DNA from 4 places in the Bradyrhizobium cedriense genome. Region 1 is predicted to be linked to each of the others. Evidence: predicted binding sites of a transcription regulator. Region 1 holds the regulator's gene; each other region holds the start of a gene.
What was found. The regulator PhoB, encoded in region 1, activates phosphate uptake and scavenging genes when phosphate is short. The targets are predictions, from matches to a motif close to TGTCATNNANCTGTCAT.
Positions count from the first base shown of each region.

Region 2: ACYCVF_RS13780 (RNA degradosome polyphosphate kinase) is a predicted target of PhoB. The motif match lies at 2,509-2,525, and genes of this name have one in related genera.
Region 3: ACYCVF_RS14195 (DUF47 domain-containing protein) is a predicted target of PhoB. The motif match lies at 2,470-2,486, and genes of this name have one in related genera.
Region 4: ugpB (sn-glycerol-3-phosphate ABC transporter substrate-binding protein UgpB) is a predicted target of PhoB. The motif match lies at 1,927-1,943, and genes of this name have one in related genera.

Region 1 is NZ_JBTSWB010000004.1:579,287-583,495, forward strand. Features, by position in the region: gene pstB (phosphate ABC transporter ATP-binding protein PstB) at 1-496, shown strand, start outside; gene phoU (phosphate signaling complex protein PhoU) at 508-1,224, shown strand; gene phoB (phosphate regulon transcriptional regulator PhoB) at 1,257-1,964, shown strand; gene ACYCVF_RS19345 (GcrA family cell cycle regulator) at 2,185-2,697, opposite strand; gene ACYCVF_RS19350 (acetylornithine transaminase) at 3,152-4,209, shown strand, end outside.
Region 2 is NZ_JBTSWB010000003.1:437,085-441,293, reverse strand. Features, by position in the region: gene ppx (exopolyphosphatase) at 1-229, opposite strand, end outside; gene ACYCVF_RS13780 (RNA degradosome polyphosphate kinase) at 245-2,434, opposite strand; gene ACYCVF_RS13775 (P-loop NTPase family protein) at 2,587-3,264, opposite strand; gene ACYCVF_RS13770 (CDP-alcohol phosphatidyltransferase family protein) at 3,356-3,898, opposite strand; gene purM (phosphoribosylformylglycinamidine cyclo-ligase) at 4,055-4,209, shown strand, end outside.
Region 3 is NZ_JBTSWB010000003.1:525,283-529,491, reverse strand. Features, by position in the region: gene ACYCVF_RS14210 (ABC transporter substrate-binding protein) at 1-471, shown strand, start outside; gene ACYCVF_RS14205 (branched-chain amino acid ABC transporter permease) at 539-1,402, shown strand; gene ACYCVF_RS14200 (branched-chain amino acid ABC transporter permease) at 1,404-2,372, shown strand; gene ACYCVF_RS14195 (DUF47 domain-containing protein) at 2,528-3,172, shown strand; gene ACYCVF_RS14190 (inorganic phosphate transporter) at 3,242-4,209, shown strand, end outside.
Region 4 is NZ_JBTSWB010000004.1:178,920-183,128, reverse strand. Features, by position in the region: gene ACYCVF_RS17585 (organic hydroperoxide resistance protein) at 1-219, shown strand, start outside; gene ACYCVF_RS17580 (CaiB/BaiF CoA transferase family protein) at 395-1,600, shown strand; gene ugpB (sn-glycerol-3-phosphate ABC transporter substrate-binding protein UgpB) at 1,998-3,314, shown strand; gene ugpA (sn-glycerol-3-phosphate ABC transporter permease UgpA) at 3,364-4,209, shown strand, end outside.

The DNA of each region.
Region 1 (4,209 bases):
CGGCATGGTGTTCCAGAAGCCGACGCCGTTCCCGATGACGATCTATGAGAACATCGCCTTCGGAATCCGCCTCTACGAGAAGATCTCGAAGTCCGAGATGGATGACCGGGTCGAGAAGGCGCTGCGCGGCGGCGCGCTGTGGAACGAGGTCAAGGACAAGCTCAATGCCTCCGGCCTGTCGCTCTCCGGCGGCCAGCAGCAGCGCCTCTGCATCGCCCGCACCGTCGCCGTGCGGCCCGAGGTGATCCTGTTCGACGAGCCCTGCTCGGCGCTCGACCCGATCTCGACCGCCAAGGTCGAGGAGCTGATCCAGGAATTGTCCGAGAACTACACCATCGCGATCGTCACCCACAACATGCAGCAGGCGGCGCGCGTCTCCGACAAGACCGCCTTCATGTATCTCGGCGAGTTGATCGAGTTCGACGACACCAGCAAGATCTTCACGTCGCCGAGCGACCGGCGCACGCAGGATTACATCACCGGCCGGTTCGGTTGAGGAGACGGAATATGGGTTCTGAACATACCGCGAAAGCCTTCGACACCGATCTCCAGGAGCTCACCCGTCTGGTCGCCGAGATGGGCGGCATCGCCGAGCGCATGATCGTCGATTCCGTGGACGCGCTGATCCGCCGCGACGTCGCGCTCGGGCAGCGCGTCGTCACCATCGACGTCGAGCTCGACGGGCTGCAGAAGCGCATCGAGGAGCGCGCCGTGCTCACCATCGCCCGCCGCCAGCCGATGGCGGTCGATTTGCGCGAGATCGTCGGCGCCATGCGCGTCGCGACCGATCTCGAGCGGATCGGCGACCTCGCCAAGAACATGGGCAAGCGCGTCGCGGCGCTCGAGACGGACTTCCATCCGCTCAAACTGTTCCGCGGCCTGGAACATATGACTGACCTCGTGCAACAGCAGGTCAAGTCCGTGCTGGACGCCTATGCCGCGCACGATCTGCCGGCGGCGATGGCGGTGTGGAAGGGCGACGAGGAAGTCGACGCCATCTGCACCTCGTTGTTCCGCGAGCTCCTCACCTACATGATGGAGGATCCGCGCAACATCTCGTTCTGCATCCACCTGATGTTCTGTGCCAAGAACATCGAGCGGATCGGCGACCACGCCACCAACATCGCCGAGACCGTGTTCTACATGATCGAGGGGCAGACGATCACCGACAAGCGGCCGAAGGGCGACATGACGAACTTCGCCACGACGGTGCCGAATACCTAAACGGTGCCGAATACCTAAGGAGCGACGACAACATGGGCGCACGCATTATGGTGGTTGAGGACGAGGAAGCTCTCACCGAGCTTCTTCGCTACAACCTCGAAGGCGACGGCTATGACGTCGAGACGGTGATGCGCGGCGATGACGCCGACACCCGCCTCAAGGAGCACATTCCCGATCTGATCGTGCTCGACTGGATGCTGCCTGGCCTGTCGGGCATCGAACTGTGCCGACGGCTTCGGACCCGCCCCGAAACCAAGCAGCTCCCGATCATCATGCTGACCGCGCGTGGCGAGGAGAGTGAGCGGGTGCGGGGTCTTGCCACCGGCGCCGACGACTACATCGTCAAGCCGTTCTCGGTGCCGGAGCTGCTCGCGCGCGTGAAGGGCCTGCTCAGGCGCGCCAGCCCCGAGCGGCTCGCTACCGTGCTCGCCTATGGCGACATCGAGCTCGATCGCGACAAGCGCCGCGTGGCGCGCTCGGGCCGGCCAATCGATCTCGGCCCGACCGAATATCGTCTGCTGGAGTTCTTCCTGGAGCATCCCGGGCGCGTGTTCTCGCGCGAGCAGCTGCTCGACAGCGTCTGGGGTCGCGACATCTACATCGACGAGCGTACCGTCGACGTCCATATCGGCCGCCTGCGCAAGCTGCTCAATCTCGGCCGCGAGCAGGATCCGATCCGCACGGTCCGCGGCGCCGGCTATGCGCTGGACGACCGGTTTGCGAAGGCGGAGCAGACTTAGGGTTTGCTCAGGCAGACGTGATTGAGCGGGCTGCCACGGCATCCTCCGATGTCGTCCCTGCGAACGCAGGGACCCATAACCACAGGACGTGGTTTGGCGAAGACTCGGAGTGACGATCCCGCGATAATTGTACCCCGGGACTACGGGTCCCTGCGTTCGCAGGGACGACATCCAATGTGTTGAGACGTCTTTGCGCTACGACTGGCCGCGCGCGCCGGGCTCAGCGCGGACCCGGCTTCGCCGGCGCACGGCGGCGATCCGCCGCGGGCTGATAGGCCACGCGCGAATGCTGAGCGCAGTAGGGCAGGCCGGAGAGCGCCTTGCCGCCGCAGAAGAAGAAATCCGGGCTCGAGGGGTCGCCGACCGGCCAGTGGCAGGTCGCCTCGTTCAATTCCAGCAGCGACAGCCGCTGGCTCATCGGCACGACGTTGTCGTAGGTGACAGGCTCGGCCTCCACCTCGACCTCGAAGGCCTGCGCCAGTGCGGTGTTGCCGCGCGAAACGGGGCGGGTCACCCGCATCATGTGCTGCGCGGGCCGCGCCTTGCGCGGCCGGGGCGCTGCCGATGAAGGGCTTTTGGCGCGGCCGGACAGGCCGAGCCGGTGCACTTTGCCGATCACGGCGTTGCGGGTCACATTGCCGAGCTCTGCCGCGATCTGGCTGGCCGAAAGTCCGGCCTCCCAGAGCTTTTTCAGCTGCTCGACGCGATCATCGGACCAGGTCAAAACCGTCATTGCACCCTTTCCTTCGCTGCGCGGCTGCCATCCTGGGGCCTTCGCAGCGAATGCCTAAGCCTTGAAAACCCGTGCCCCCAGAATCCCTTAAGGCTCGCCGGGCGCGCTCAAAACGCCCGAACGTTACGCCGGTACATGAGGACTCTTGGGATCAGAACCGCTGCACGAGATGTCGTATCTGACAATTCAAACGCTACAATATGGCGTGACTCCCGCGCAAGAGTCCGCCGACTCGCTTCCACATGTTCCGTGGTGAAAACCCCGCAAAATCGGCACCGCAAGACTACGGAGTCAGCGTTTCGCGAGGCTTTCCGGACGGCATTGACACCCGTTTTGCCAAGCATAAGATAGTGCCACGTGCCGCCCTTAAAAGGCGGCACGTTTCGTTTTCCGGGCCGGTCAATGGTGCGTTGCGAGTGCACGCTTCACGCCGTCCGCAACATCAAGTGACGTCATGACTAACAGCGCCGCGCCGCATTTGCTCCCCGTTTTCGCCAGGGCCGACCTCGGTTTCGAACGCGGCGAAGGCTGCTGGCTGATCGCGACCAATGGGGATCGATATCTGGATTTCACCTCTGGCGTGGCGGTGAATGCGCTCGGCCATGTCCATCCCGCGCTGGTCAAGGCGTTGCAGGAGCAGGCGACGAAGCTCTGGCACATGTCGAACCTGTTCCAGAGCCCGGACGGCGAGAAGCTCGCAAGCCGCCTCTGCAACGAGAGCTTTGCCGACTTCGTATTCTTCTGCAATTCCGGTGCGGAGGCGCTGGAAGGCGTGATCAAGCTGGTGCGCCACCATCACTTCTCCAAGGGGCATCCGGAACGTTACCGCATGATCACCTTCGAGGGCGCCTTCCATGGCCGCACGCTGGCAACGCTCGCTGCCACCGGATCTGCAAAATACCTCGAGGGCTTCGGTCCGCCGATGGACGGCTTCGACCAGGTGCCCCATGGCGACCTGGAAGCTGTGAAGAAGGCGATCGGCCCGCACACCGCCGGCATCCTGATCGAGCCGATCCAGGGCGAGGGGGGCGTTCGCTCTGCGCCTCCCGCCTTCCTGAAGGCGCTGCGCGAGCTCTGCAATGAGCGCGGCCTGTTGCTCGCCTTCGATGAGGTGCAGACGGGCATGGGCCGCACCGGCGAACTCTTTGCGTACAAGCGCACCGGTGTCACACCTGACGTGATGTCGCTCGCCAAGGCGCTCGGCGGCGGCTTCCCGATCGGGGCGGTGCTGGCCACCTCGGAGGCCGCTTCCGGCATGGGGCCTGGGTCGCATGGCTCCACTTTCGGCGGCAATCCGCTCGCGATCTCGGCTGCGAACGCCGTGCTCGACGTCATGCTCAAGCCGGGCTTCTTCGATCACGTGCAAAAGATGTCGTTGCTGCTGAAGCAGAAGCTTGCCTCCGTGATCGACCGTCATCCCGACGTCGTCAGCGAGGTGCGCGGGGAGGGGCTCCTGATCGGCATCAAGGCCGTCGTGCCCTCGGGCGATCTCGTCGCGGCGTTGCGCGCCGA
Region 2 (4,209 bases), on a different contig from region 1:
TCACGCGGCACAATGCGCGGAAACGCTTGAGCGAGGTCAGCGCCTTGTCGACGGCGTCGGGCGCGAGCAGGCCCGTGCTCTGCACCTCGCGCCCGAGGCCGCACAGCGTCTTCTCGTTGAAGATCGGGATGAGGCTTCGCGACAGTCGCTCGTAGACGACGAGACGGACCGAGTTGGAGCCGATGTCGATCACCGCGACGCTCGAGCCGCGCTTGCGCGGCCGCTTCACGTCGCAAATCCCCGGTCAGGATTGATGGCGTTCGTTCCGGCGCGTGAGACGACGCGGCGAGGATTCCTTGAGCGACTTTCCACGGCCAGACAGACTCGGATTTGTCATGAAGTAGTTGTGGACGTTGAAAGGCTCCTCGCCCTTCGCGGTCTTCATACGCGTTGACGACCCGTCCGGCAACAACTGCCAGCTCTGTTCATTGTCCTTCAGATTGGCGACCATGATCTGTTCGAGAACCTGCTGATGCACCGTGGGATTTTGCAGCGGGCACAGCACCTCGACGCGGCGGTCGAGGTTGCGCGGCATCATGTCGGCGGACGAGATATACACAGCCGCTTTGGCGCTCGGCAGGCCCTGGCCCATGCCGAAGCAGTAGATTCGGCCGTGTTCCAGGAAGCGCCCGATGATTGACTTGACGCGGATGTTCTCCGACAGGCCCGGGATGCCGGGCCTGAGGCAGCAGATACCGCGCACCACGAGCTCGACCTGGACGCCGGCCTGGGAGGCCTCGTAGAGCGCGTCGATGATGTCGGGGTCGACCAGCGCGTTCATCTTCATCCAGACCGCGCTGGGCCGGCCGTGCCGCGCATGCGCGGTCTCGCCTTGGATGTGCTCGATGATGCGCTTGCGCAAGGTCAGCGGCGACACCGCCATCCTTTCCAGATCGCTCGGCGCGGCATAGCCGGTGATGAAATTGAACACGCGCGCGGCGTCGCGGCCAATGGTCGGATCGGAGGTGAAGTAGGAGAGGTCGGTGTAGATGCGCGCGGTGACCGGGTGATAGTTGCCGGTGCCGGTATGGACGTAAGTCGTGAGGCTGCCGCCCTCGCGGCGCACCACCATCGAGAGTTTTGCGTGCGTCTTCAGTTCGAGGAAGCCGTAGACGACCTGCACGCCGGCGCGTTCGAGGTCGCGCGCCCAGCGGATGTTGGCCTCTTCGTCGAAGCGAGCCTTCAACTCGATCAAGGCCGTGACGGATTTGCCGGCTTCGGCCGCTTCGGCGAGCGCGCGCACGATCGGCGAGTTGTTGGAGGTGCGGTAGAGCGTCTGCTTGATCGCGACGACATCTGGGTCGCGTGCGGCCTGCTGCAGAAACTGCACGACGACGTCGAAGGATTCGTAGGGGTGATGGACGACGAGATCCTTCTGCCGGATCGCCGCAAAGATGTCGCCGCCGTGCTCGCGCACGCGCTCGGGATGGCGCGGCACGTAAGGGGTGAATTCGAGATCGGGCCGGTCGAGGCGGGTGAGCTGCGAGAGCTCGTTCATCGCCTGCACGCCGTCGACCAGGAAGACCTCGTCATCGGCGGCCGACAGCGCGTGCTGCACGAAGCTGCGCAACTGCTCCGGCATCTTGGCATCGATCTCGAGCCGGATGACGGAGCCGCGCCGGCGGCGCTTGAGGGCGGTCTCGAACAGGCGGACGAGGTCCTCGGCCTCTTCCTCGATTTCGAGCTCGGAGTCGCGGATGATCCGGAAGGCGCCCTGGCCGTGCAGATTGTAGCCGGGGAACAGGCGGTTGATAAAAAGGGCGGTTGCCTGCTCCAGCGAGATCAGCCGCACCGTGCCTTCGGCCGGCAGGCGGATGAAGCGGTCGATCTTGCCGGGCATGCGGATCAGCGCGTTCATCTGCTTGCCGTCGGCGGCGCGCGTGAGCTGGAGCGCGATGGTGAAGCCGAGGCTCGGAATGAACGGGAAAGGGTGGGCGGGATCGATCGCGAGCGGTGTCAGCAGTGGGAAGACGTTGTTGAGGAAATAGTCCTCGATCCAGGTCCGTTCCGCCTTGGAGACTTCCTTGCCGTCGACCAGCACGATGCCGACCTCGGCCAGCGCGCTGCGCAGGTCGCGCCAGATCGCCTGCTGGTCGGAGGCGAGTTGGGAGACGGTGCGGTTGATCAGCGCGAGCTGCTCGGACGGCGTCAGGCCGTCGGGGCTGCGCTCGGCAATGCCCTCGCGCACCTGGGCCTTGATGCCGGCGACGCGGACCATGAAGAACTCGTCGAGGTTATTCGCCGAAATCGACAGGAAACGCACCCGCTCCAGCACGGGGTGGTTGGGATTGACCGCTTCCTCCAGGACGCGGCGGTTGAAGTGCAGCCAGGACAGCTCGCGGTTGATGAACCGTTCAGGGCTGGATGCGATCGCCGGCAAGCCCTCGGGTTCTTGGGCTTTCTCTTTAGTTTCAACAGCTTGCGCAGAGTCCATCAGAAGTCGGTCCATCCTGTCTCGCCTCACTTTGCGACTTATGCGCAAAACCCCGGGGAGCATGTGTTACACCGATGACGTTTCGATGACATTGATGTTCCGCCTCTCCGCGGCGTCAAGCTGGCTTCGGGGACTTGAAGGAGCCGCGCCGATCAGGCGTCCCTGAGCAGCTCTGCCGCTAGAGCCCGGGTTACGGGACGGCCGAGGCGGAGGGCTTCAGCGTCGAGCAGTTCCACGGCCTGCCGGGCGGCGGCCGAGGACCGCTCCAGGCGGGTGGCGAGGTAGCCCACCACGCTCTCATCCACCGTGAGCTGGCGGTCGGCGCAGAACTTGACGATCAGGCCGCGGAAGAGCTGGTCGTCGGGGGGCAGGAGCGCGACCACCGGAACGGCCCGCAGACGCGAGCGCAGGTCGCGAAGCTCGATCTCCAGCGAGGCCGGCGCCTCGCGCCCGGTGAAGAGGACGTAGGCGCCTTCCTCGCGGGCGAGGTTCATCAGGTGAAAGAGGGCGCGCTCGTCAAAATCCTTTGCCTTGAGATCTTCGACCACCAGCGCGCCGGTGGCGAGCGCGCCCGGCACGCCTGCCGCGGTCAGGGCGTTGGCGGTGGTCGAGCGGGCGCCTGAAAGCTCGGCCCAGATCGCGGCGAGATGGCTCTTGCCGCTGCCTTCCGGGCCGGCCAGCCACATGACCCGGTTTGGCCATTCCGGCCAGCTGTCGATCAGGCCGACGCCGGCAGCGTTGGCCGGACCTTCGAGGAAATTGTCCCGGCTGAGGCTCTCCGCGTGCGGAAGCGAGAACGCCAATTGTCGGGGATGGACGCGGCCTGCCACGCTTGCTTTGCTCCATGCCGGCGCGCCGGCCCGTTTGAAGAGATTCGACCTGATGATGCGGGACTTGGCCTCTTGCAGGCCGCATCCTGGCTCATTTGGCCTCGATCGTGCTCATGTGCCGCAGCCACTCGACGAGATAGAGCGACACGGAGGAGAGCGTGAAGAGCGTGACGAGGCCCATCAGGATGATATCATAAGGTGCCGGCTTGAAGCCGAAGGCAAGCGCCGCCAGCACCAGCGCCGCGAACGCCACCTGTACCACAGTATTGAGCTTGGACACCTTGGACGGCTTCATCTCGACCGGCCGATCGAACAGCCAGGATACCATCACGGCGGCGACGATCATGATGTCGCGCGAGACCACCAGGATCACAATCCAGCGCGGAATTGCGCCCCAGATGCCGAGCGCCATGTAGATCGAAACCAGTAGCGCCTTGTCTGCGAGCGGATCGAGCAGGGCCCCGAGTTCGCTCGTCATGTTGAAGCGCTTGGCCAAAAAGCCGTCCACGGCATCGCTGATGCCGGCGATCAGGAAGACGGCGAACGCCACCTCCATTTGGCTCGACACGATGGCCCAGACGATGATCGGGACCAGCATGATGCGGCCCAGAGTAATGATGTTCGGAATACTCACGAAAGCGCTTCCCGGCACCCGGTCTGACCTCGAATCCGGCCCCCTCGGGAGGCTGAACCGGTTGATATCTACATAGTATAGGGAGGAGCGCCATGCGAGCCATTGCGCGTCCCCGGAATTCGACGTAACCAGCCGCAAACCCACTGGAAATCGGGCATGACCGACCGCAAAAACGGCCTCACTTACGCCGATTCAGGCGTCGATATCGACGCGGGCAACCGCCTGGTCGACCTGATCAAGCCGATGGTGCGTGCCACCGCGCGGCCGGGTGCCGACGCCGAGATCGGCGGCTTCGGCGGCCTTTTCGACCT
Region 3 (4,209 bases), on a different contig from region 1:
CTTGCCGGACTGCTCTTGTTCATCACCGATGTTCATTCGCTCGGCCTCAACGTGGCGCAAGGGCTCAATTTCACCGAGACTTTCTACTGGGATCTCAACGACGGAACGCGCGCCTTCTCCAAGCGCTTTTCGGAGCGCATGAAGAACAAGGCGATGCCTTCGATGGTGCAGGCCGGTGTCTATTCGGGACTGATCCATTACTTCAAGGCGCTGGAGGCGATGGGCGGCAATCCGCATGACGGCGTCAAGGCGGTCGAGAAGATGAAGTCGATGCCGACCGACGATCCGTTGTTCGGTCAGGGCAGTATCCGGGTCGATGGCCGCAAGATTCACCCGGCCTACCTGTTCGAGGTCAAGAAGCCCTCGGAGTCGAAGGGGCCGTGGGACTATTACAAGCTGGTGGGCTCCGTCCCCGCGGACCAGGCGTTCCGGCCGCTCTCCGAGAGCGTCTGTCCGCTGGTGAAGAAGTAACTCTCGTGGCCCGCCGCGCGGTCGTGCCGCAGGCGGGCTTTCATATTGGTGGCGGAAGCTAATCCCGATGCAGGCTCTCTACGCACAACTACTGGTGGGACTGATCAACGGCTCGTTCTACGCGCTGCTCAGTCTCGGGCTTGCCGTGATCTTCGGCATGCTCAACATCATCAATTTCGCCCATGGCGCGCTCTACATGATGGGCGCCTTCGTCGCCTACTTCCTGTTGAACCTCGGCGGCATCAACTATTGGTGGGCGCTGTTGCTGGCGCCGATCATCGTCGGCATCTTCGGCATGATCCTGGAACGGACCATGCTGCAATGGCTGACCGGGCTCGATCATCTCTATGGACTGCTCCTGACCTTCGGCATCGCGCTGATCGTGCAGGGCGTGTTCCAGAACTATTTCGGCTCCTCCGGCCTGCCTTACGCCATTCCGGACCAGCTCAGGGGCGGCATGAATCTCGGATTCATGTTCCTGCCGGTCTATCGCGGCTGGGTCGTCGTGTTTTCCCTCGTCGTATGCTTGGCGACCTGGTTCCTGATCGAGAAGACGCAGCTCGGCGCCTATCTGCGCGCCGCCACCGAAAATCCGACACTGGTGCGCGCTTTCGGCATCAACGTGCCGCGCATGATCACGCTGACCTACGGTCTCGGCGTCGGCCTTGCCGCGCTGGCCGGCGTGCTCTCGGCGCCGATCAACCAGGTGCGGCCGCTGATGGGCGCCGACCTCATCATCGTCGTGTTCGCGGTGGTCGTGATCGGCGGCATGGGATCGATCATGGGCTCCATCATCACCGGCTTTGCGCTCGGTGTGATCGAGGGCCTGACCAAGTATTTCTACCCCGAGGCCTCCAACACCGTCGTGTTCGTGCTGATGGTGCTGGTGCTCTTGGTGAAGCCAACGGGATTGACGGGAAGGGCGGCCTGAGATGACAACCCTGACGGACGACACGCTGCCGGTGACCCCTCGCGCGGTGCGCGACGAGATGATCGTGTTCGTGCTGATGGCGCTGCTGCTGGCGGCGGTGCCGTTCACGGGAGTCTACCCGTTCTTCGTGATGCAGGCGCTGTGCTTTGCGCTCCTCGCCTGCGCCTTCAACCTGCTGATCGGCTACGGCGGATTGCTGTCCTTCGGCCACGCGATGTTCCTGGGAACGGCGGGCTATTGCAGCGCGCATGCGCTGAAAGTATGGGCGCTGCCGCCCGAGCTCGGCATCCTCGTCGGCATCGCCGCGGCGTTCGTGCTGTCGATCATCACCGGCTACATCTCGATTCGCCGCCAGGGCATCTATTTCTCGATGATCACGCTGGCGCTGTCGCAGCTCCTGTACTTCATCTATCTCCAGGCGCCGTTCACCCATGGCGAAGACGGCATCCAGGGCATCCCGCAGGGACACATGTTCGGCATGCTCGACCTCTCGAAGCCGACGGTATTGTATTATGTCGTCCTGGTCGGCTTCCTCGCCGGCTTCCTCCTGATCTTCCGCATCATCAACTCGCCATTCGGCGAAGTCCTGAAGGCGATCCGCGAGAACGAGCCGCGGGCGATCTCGCTCGGCTACCGCACCGACCAGTACAAGTTCCTGGCCTTCGTCCTGTCCGGCACGCTGGCTGGCTTTGCCGGCGCGCTGAAAGTGTTCGTGGCGCAGAACGCATCGCTCACCGACGTGCACTGGACGATGTCGGGCGAGGTCGTGCTGATGACCCTGGTCGGTGGTCTCGGAACCATTTTCGGTCCCGTGGTCGGCGCCTTCGCGATCATCGCCATGCAGCAATATCTGGCGGGTTTCGGCCAGTGGGTGACGGTGATCCAGGGCACGATCTTCGTGGTCTGCGTGCTCACCTTCCGCCGCGGCGTCATCGGCGAAATCGCGCATTACTTCCGGCGATCTCTCTAACTGGCTGATTCAAAAGCTGTTTGCGAGCAGTTGGAAAGCGGTGGATGACCCGGCTTCGCAGGCGTGAGATGACACGCGCGCGGATCGAAAATGGTCTATGACAGTTTCATGACAGCCCTTCGGGCCTGACCATTTCCAACCGGTAGCCTATCCACATGATGCGATGGTTTCGTGCATTCCTGCCCAAGGAAGAGCGGTTCTTCGACCTGTTCGACCGGCATGCCCAGACGGTGATCCAGGGCGCGATCGCGCTCCAGGGCATGCTCAATGGAGGCGAGGAGACGCCGGTCTATTGCCAGCGCGTCAACCAATTCGAGAACGACGCCGACAACATCACGCGCGAGGTGCTGACGGCGGTGCGCCGCACCTTCATCACCCCTTTCGACCGCGGGGACATCAAGAACCTGATCACGTCGCTGGACGATGCCATCGACCAGATGCAGCAGACCGCCAAGGCCGTGATGCTGTTCGAAGTCCGAACCTTCGAGCCTCCCATGCGCGAGATCGGCGGGCTTCTGATCGAATGCGCCAATCTGGTCGGGCGTGCGCTGCCGCTGATGCAATCGATAGGTCCGAACGTCGCCATGCTGACCGCCATCACCGAAGAACTCGGCAAGCTGGAGGGGCGGGTCGACGATCTCCACGACATCGGCCTGAAGGAGCTGTTCCTCAAGCATCGCCAGGGCAATGCGATGGACTTCATCGTCGGCGCCGAGATCTACGACCATCTCGAGAAGGTGGCCGATCGCTTCGACGACGTCGCGAACGAGATCAACAGCATCGTCATCGAGCAAGTGTAACGCATGATCCGGAAAAGTGTCCTGCGGTTTTCCGCACAGATCATGCGCAAAGTGTAAGGCGGGGCCGCCGTGGATGCAGCGTTGGGCTTTCCCATCCTGGTCGGCTTGATCGCCGTCGCGCTGCTGTTCGACTTCCTGAACGGCCTGCACGACGCCGCCAATTCGATCGCGACCATCGTCTCGACCCGGGTATTGCGGCCGCAATACGCGGTGTTCTGGGCCGCGTTCTTCAATTTCATCGCCTTCATGGTCTTCGGCCTGCACGTCGCTCAGACCATCGGCACCGGCATCATCGATCCTTCGGTCGTCGATGCCCAGGTGATCTTCGCTGCGCTGGTCGGGGCCATCGTCTGGAACCTCGTGACCTGGGCGCTCGGAATCCCGTCCTCGTCGTCGCACGCGCTGATCGGCGGGCTCGTCGGCGGCGGCATGGCGAAGGCGGGGATCTCGGCCGCGGTGTGGAGCGGCCTGTCTAAGACGGTGCTGGCGATCGTGCTGTCGCCGCTGGTCGGCTTCCTGCTCGCCATGATGCTGGTGGCGATCGTGTCGTGGGCCTCGGTGCGTTCGACACCGTTCGCGGTCGATCGCGCCTTCCGCATCCTCCAGTTCGCCTCCGCCTCGCTCTATTCGCTCGGTCATGGCGGCAACGACGCACAGAAGACCATGGGCATCATCGCGGTGCTGCTTTATTCGCAAGGCCATCTCGGCAGCGAATTTTCCGTGCCGTTCTGGGTGGTGCTGTCCTGCCAGGCGGCGATGGCGCTGGGCACGCTGATGGGCGGCTGGCGCATCGTCCGCACCATGGGCCTGCGCATCACGAAACTGACCCCGATGCAGGGCTTTTGCGCCGAGACCGGAGGGGCCGCCACTCTGTTCATGGCGACGTTCCTCGGCGTTCCCGTTTCGACCACCCACACCATCACCGGCGCGATCGTCGGCGTCGGCGCCGCCCGTCGCGTCTCGGCGGTGCGCTGGAACGTCGCCAGCTCGATCGTCTATGCCTGGGTGATCACGATCCCTGCCTCGGCCATCGTGGC
Region 4 (4,209 bases), 400 kb from region 1:
CAGGGCGGCCCGAAGGTTCCGGCCGACGCCTCCGTCACCTCGACCGTCGGCATCGGCCCGCGCTCCGAAGGCGGCTTCGGCCTCGACATCGATCTCGCAGTCTCGCTGCCGGGCCTTGCCCGCACTGAAGCCGAGGCGCTGGTGGAGAAGGCGCATCAGGTGTGCCCCTACTCCAATGCCACGCGCGGCAATGTCGACGTTCGCCTGACGGTCGTCTGATCGAAGTGCGGATTGGCTGGCCCTGGATCCCCCAAGGGCCGGCCGCCTCCGCTGATTTGCCATTCGGCGGGATTGCGCGCAGCGGCGCATACGCCCCTTACCCGGAGGGCCATTGCTGGCGTGCACGAACCTCGCTAGGCCTGTGATCAAACGTCGACACAGGAGAAGCGAAGGCATGAGTTCTGAAGCCGCCACGGGAGCCATGAGCGGACTGCGCGTCATCGATCTGACGCGCGTGCTCGGCGGTCCCTACTGCACCCAGATCCTCGCCGACCATGGCGCCGACGTGATCAAGGTCGAGCCGCCCGCGGGCGACGAGGTGCGCGAATGGGGTCCTCCCTTCCATGAGGAGGACGCGGCCTATTTCGTCGGCATCAACCGCAACAAGCGTTCCATCGGCCTCGACCTCGCTTCCGAGGGCGGCCGCGTGGTGCTGCTCAAGATGCTGGAGACGGCCGACGTCCTGATCGAGAATTTCAAGCCCGGCACGCTGGAGAAATGGGGCATCGGCAACGAAGCGCTGCGCGAGAAATTCCCGCGTCTCGTGCATTGCCGGATCTGCGGCTTCGGCGCCGACGGCCCGCGCGGCGGCAATCCCGGCTATGACGCCATCATCCAGGCCATGACCGGCATGATCGCGGCGACCGGCTCGCCCGAGAGCGGCCCGATGCGGATCGGCGTGCCGCTGGTCGACATCGGCACCGGCCTTTATGCGGCGATCGGCATCCTGATGGCGCTGTCGGAGCGGCAGCGCTCCGGCAAGGGTCAGTTCCTCGAGACGACGCTGTACGAGACCGGCCTTGCCATCATGCATCCGCACACCGCGAACTATTTCATGCATGGCAAGCCGCCGTCGCTCACCGGCAACGAGCACCCGAACCTTGTGCCTTACGCGATCTTCCCGACCAAGACCGACGACATCTTCATCGGCGTCGGCAATGACGGCACGTTCCGCAAGCTCGCCAAGGAGATCGGCAAGCCCGAGCTCGGCACCGATCCGCGCTTTGCCCGCAACAAGGACCGCATCGCCAATCGCGAGGCGCTGCGCTCCGAGCTCGCCGCAGTGTTCAGTCAGCACGAGGCCGAACCGCTGTGCAATCGCCTGCTTGCGGCAGGCCTGCCCGCAGGTCCGGTGCAGAAGATCGACCAGGCGTTGACCAACCCGCACACGATCGCGCGCGGCGATATCATCGAGAAGGACTGGTACAAGGGCGTGGCCTCGCCGATCCGGCTCGATCGCAGCAAGCCGAGCCTGCGGCGCCTGCCGCCGAAATTCAGCCAGCACGCGGCGGAGGTGCTCGGCGAGTTCGGATATTCCAAGGCCGAGATCGACGCCATGGTCAAGAACGGCACGGTCTGCGGCCCCGAGCGCAAGCGCTAGGGCTTCATGAAATAGGCTTCAGTGTTGCCGCGTCGGTAGTGCGCTCCCTCCCTCCCTCGCTTGCGGGGGAGGGCTGGGGAGAGGGTGTCTCCGAAGGGACAATCCTCCAGAGGATAAAGTCGCTCACCCGCGCTGCGCGCCGACCTCTCCCGCAAGCGGTAGAGGTTTGGAGCCCGCGGCCTGACCGTCAGCCTCGCACAACGATGCCGCACTGCGGCGCGGGCACTCACGTGCAGCGCGAACGGACGAGGCTGTCCCCGGCACGTTCGCCTAATTGATGGCTTCCCTCTTCCAGCGCTTGCCGCTTTCGTTTCGGCCGCTTACACAGTCATGTGAACGTCATATGGCGCTGCTAGCGCAAGCGATCATTTTTGACGGCCCAAGGGAGGTTTACTCGATGGCTCTTCGACATTTTGGCGCAGCTGCTGCTGTTGCCCTCGCGGTTGGTCTCGGCTCCTCGCCGGCCTTCGCCGTGACCGAAATCCAGTGGTGGCATGCGATGACCGGCGCCAACAACGACGTCATCGTCAAGCTCGCCAACGACTTCAACGGCGCGCAGAGCGACTACAAGGTGGTCCCGACCTACAAGGGCAACTACGCCGACACGATGAACGCCGGCATCGCCGCGTTCCGCGCCGGCAATGCGCCGCACATCATGCAGGTGTTCGAGGTCGGCACCGCCACCATGATGGCCGCGACCGGCGCCGTGAAGCCGGTCTACAAGCTGATGGCCGAGACCGGCGAGAAGTTCGATCCCAAGGCCTATCTGCCCGCGATCACCGGCTACTATTCGACCTCGAAGGGCGAGATGCTGTCCTTCCCCTTCAACTCGTCGTCGACCGTGATGTGGGTCAATCTCGACGAGCTGAAGAAGGCCAACGTCGCGATTCCGAAGACCTGGCCTGAGGTGTTCGACGCGGCCAAGAAGCTGAAGGCGGCCGGCCACGCCACCTGCGGCTTTTCCAACTCCTGGGTCACCTGGGTCAATCTCGAGCAGCTCTCCGCCTGGCACAACGTGCCGCTGGCGACGAAGGCCAATGGCCTCGACGGCTTCGACACCGTGCTGTCCTTCAACGGACCGCTGCAGGTCAAGCATCTCGAAAATCTGGTCGAGCTCCAGAAGGACAAGACCTACGACTATGCCGGCCGCACCAACACCGGCGAAGGCCGCTTCACGTCGGGCGAATGCCCGCTCTACCTGACCTCGTCTGCCTTCTTCGGCAACGTCAAGGCGCAGGCCAAGTTCGCCTTCACCGCGGTGCCGATGCCCTATTATCCCGACGTGAAGGGCGCGCCGCAGAACTCGATCATCGGCGGCGCTTCGCTCTGGATCATGGGCGGCAAGTCGGCCGACGAATACAAGGGCATCGCGAAATTCCTGACTTTCCTCTCCGATACGGATCGCCAGGTCTTCATCCACAAATCCTCGGGTTATCTGCCGATCACCAAGGCGGCCTATGAGAAGGCCAAGGCGGAAGGCTTCTACAAGGACCAGCCCTATCTCGAGACGCCGCTGCTCGAGCTGACCAACAAGGAGCCGACGGAGAACTCCCGCGGCCTGCGCCTCGGCAACATGGTGCAGCTCCGTGACGTCTGGGCAGAAGAAATCGAGCAGGCGCTGGCCGGCAAGAAGACCGCCAAGCAGGCGCTGGACGCGGCCGTCGAGCGCGGCAACACCATGCTGCGTCAGTTCGAAAAGACCGCAGTGAAGTAAGGCGACAAGCGGCAGGCCGGTCAACCGGCCTGCCGCTGCTGCGGACATCATGCAAAAGCAAGCCATCTTCCAGTCGAAGCTGTTGCCCTACGCGCTGGTTGCCCCGCAGCTCGCGATCGTGCTGATTTTCTTCTACTGGCCGGCCTTGCAGGCGGTGATCCAGTCCTTCCTGCTCCAGGACGCCTTCGGGCTCTCGACCAGCTTTGTCTGGTTCGAGAACTATGTCGATCTGTTCAAGGAGCCCGCCTATTTCGAGGCGATCCTCCGAACCTTCTTCTTCTCCTTCGCCATCGCAGTGTCGTCGCTGTCGTTCGCGCTGCTGCTCGCCGTGATGGCGGACAAGCCGCTGCGCGGCTCGATGCTCTACCGAACGCTGCTGATCTGGCCCTATGCGGTGGCGCCGCCCGTGGTTGGCGTGCTCTGGATCTTCATGCTGCATCCCTCGCTGGGCGTGCTCTCGCGCTATCTGCGGGCCCTGGGCATCGACTGGAATCCGCTGCTCGACGGCGACCAGGCCGCGGCGCTGATCATCCTCGCCGCCGCCTGGAAGCAGATCTCCTACAATTTTCTGTTCTTCCTCGCCGGCCTGCAGAGCATCCCCAGAAGCGTGCTCGAGGCCGCCGCGATCGACGGCGCGCGCCCGATGCGGCGGTTCTGGACCGTGACCTTCCCGCTGCTGTCGCCCACCATCTTCTTCCTCCTGGTCGTCAACATCGTCTACGCCTTCTTCGACACGTTCGGCATCATCGACACCATGACCCGCGGCGGTCCCGGCAAGTCGACCGAGACGCTGGTCTACAAGGTCTATACCGACGGCCTGCTCGGCGGAAATCTCGGAAGCTCGGCGGCACAGTCGGTGATCCTGATGATCATGGTCATCGTGCTGACGGGCATC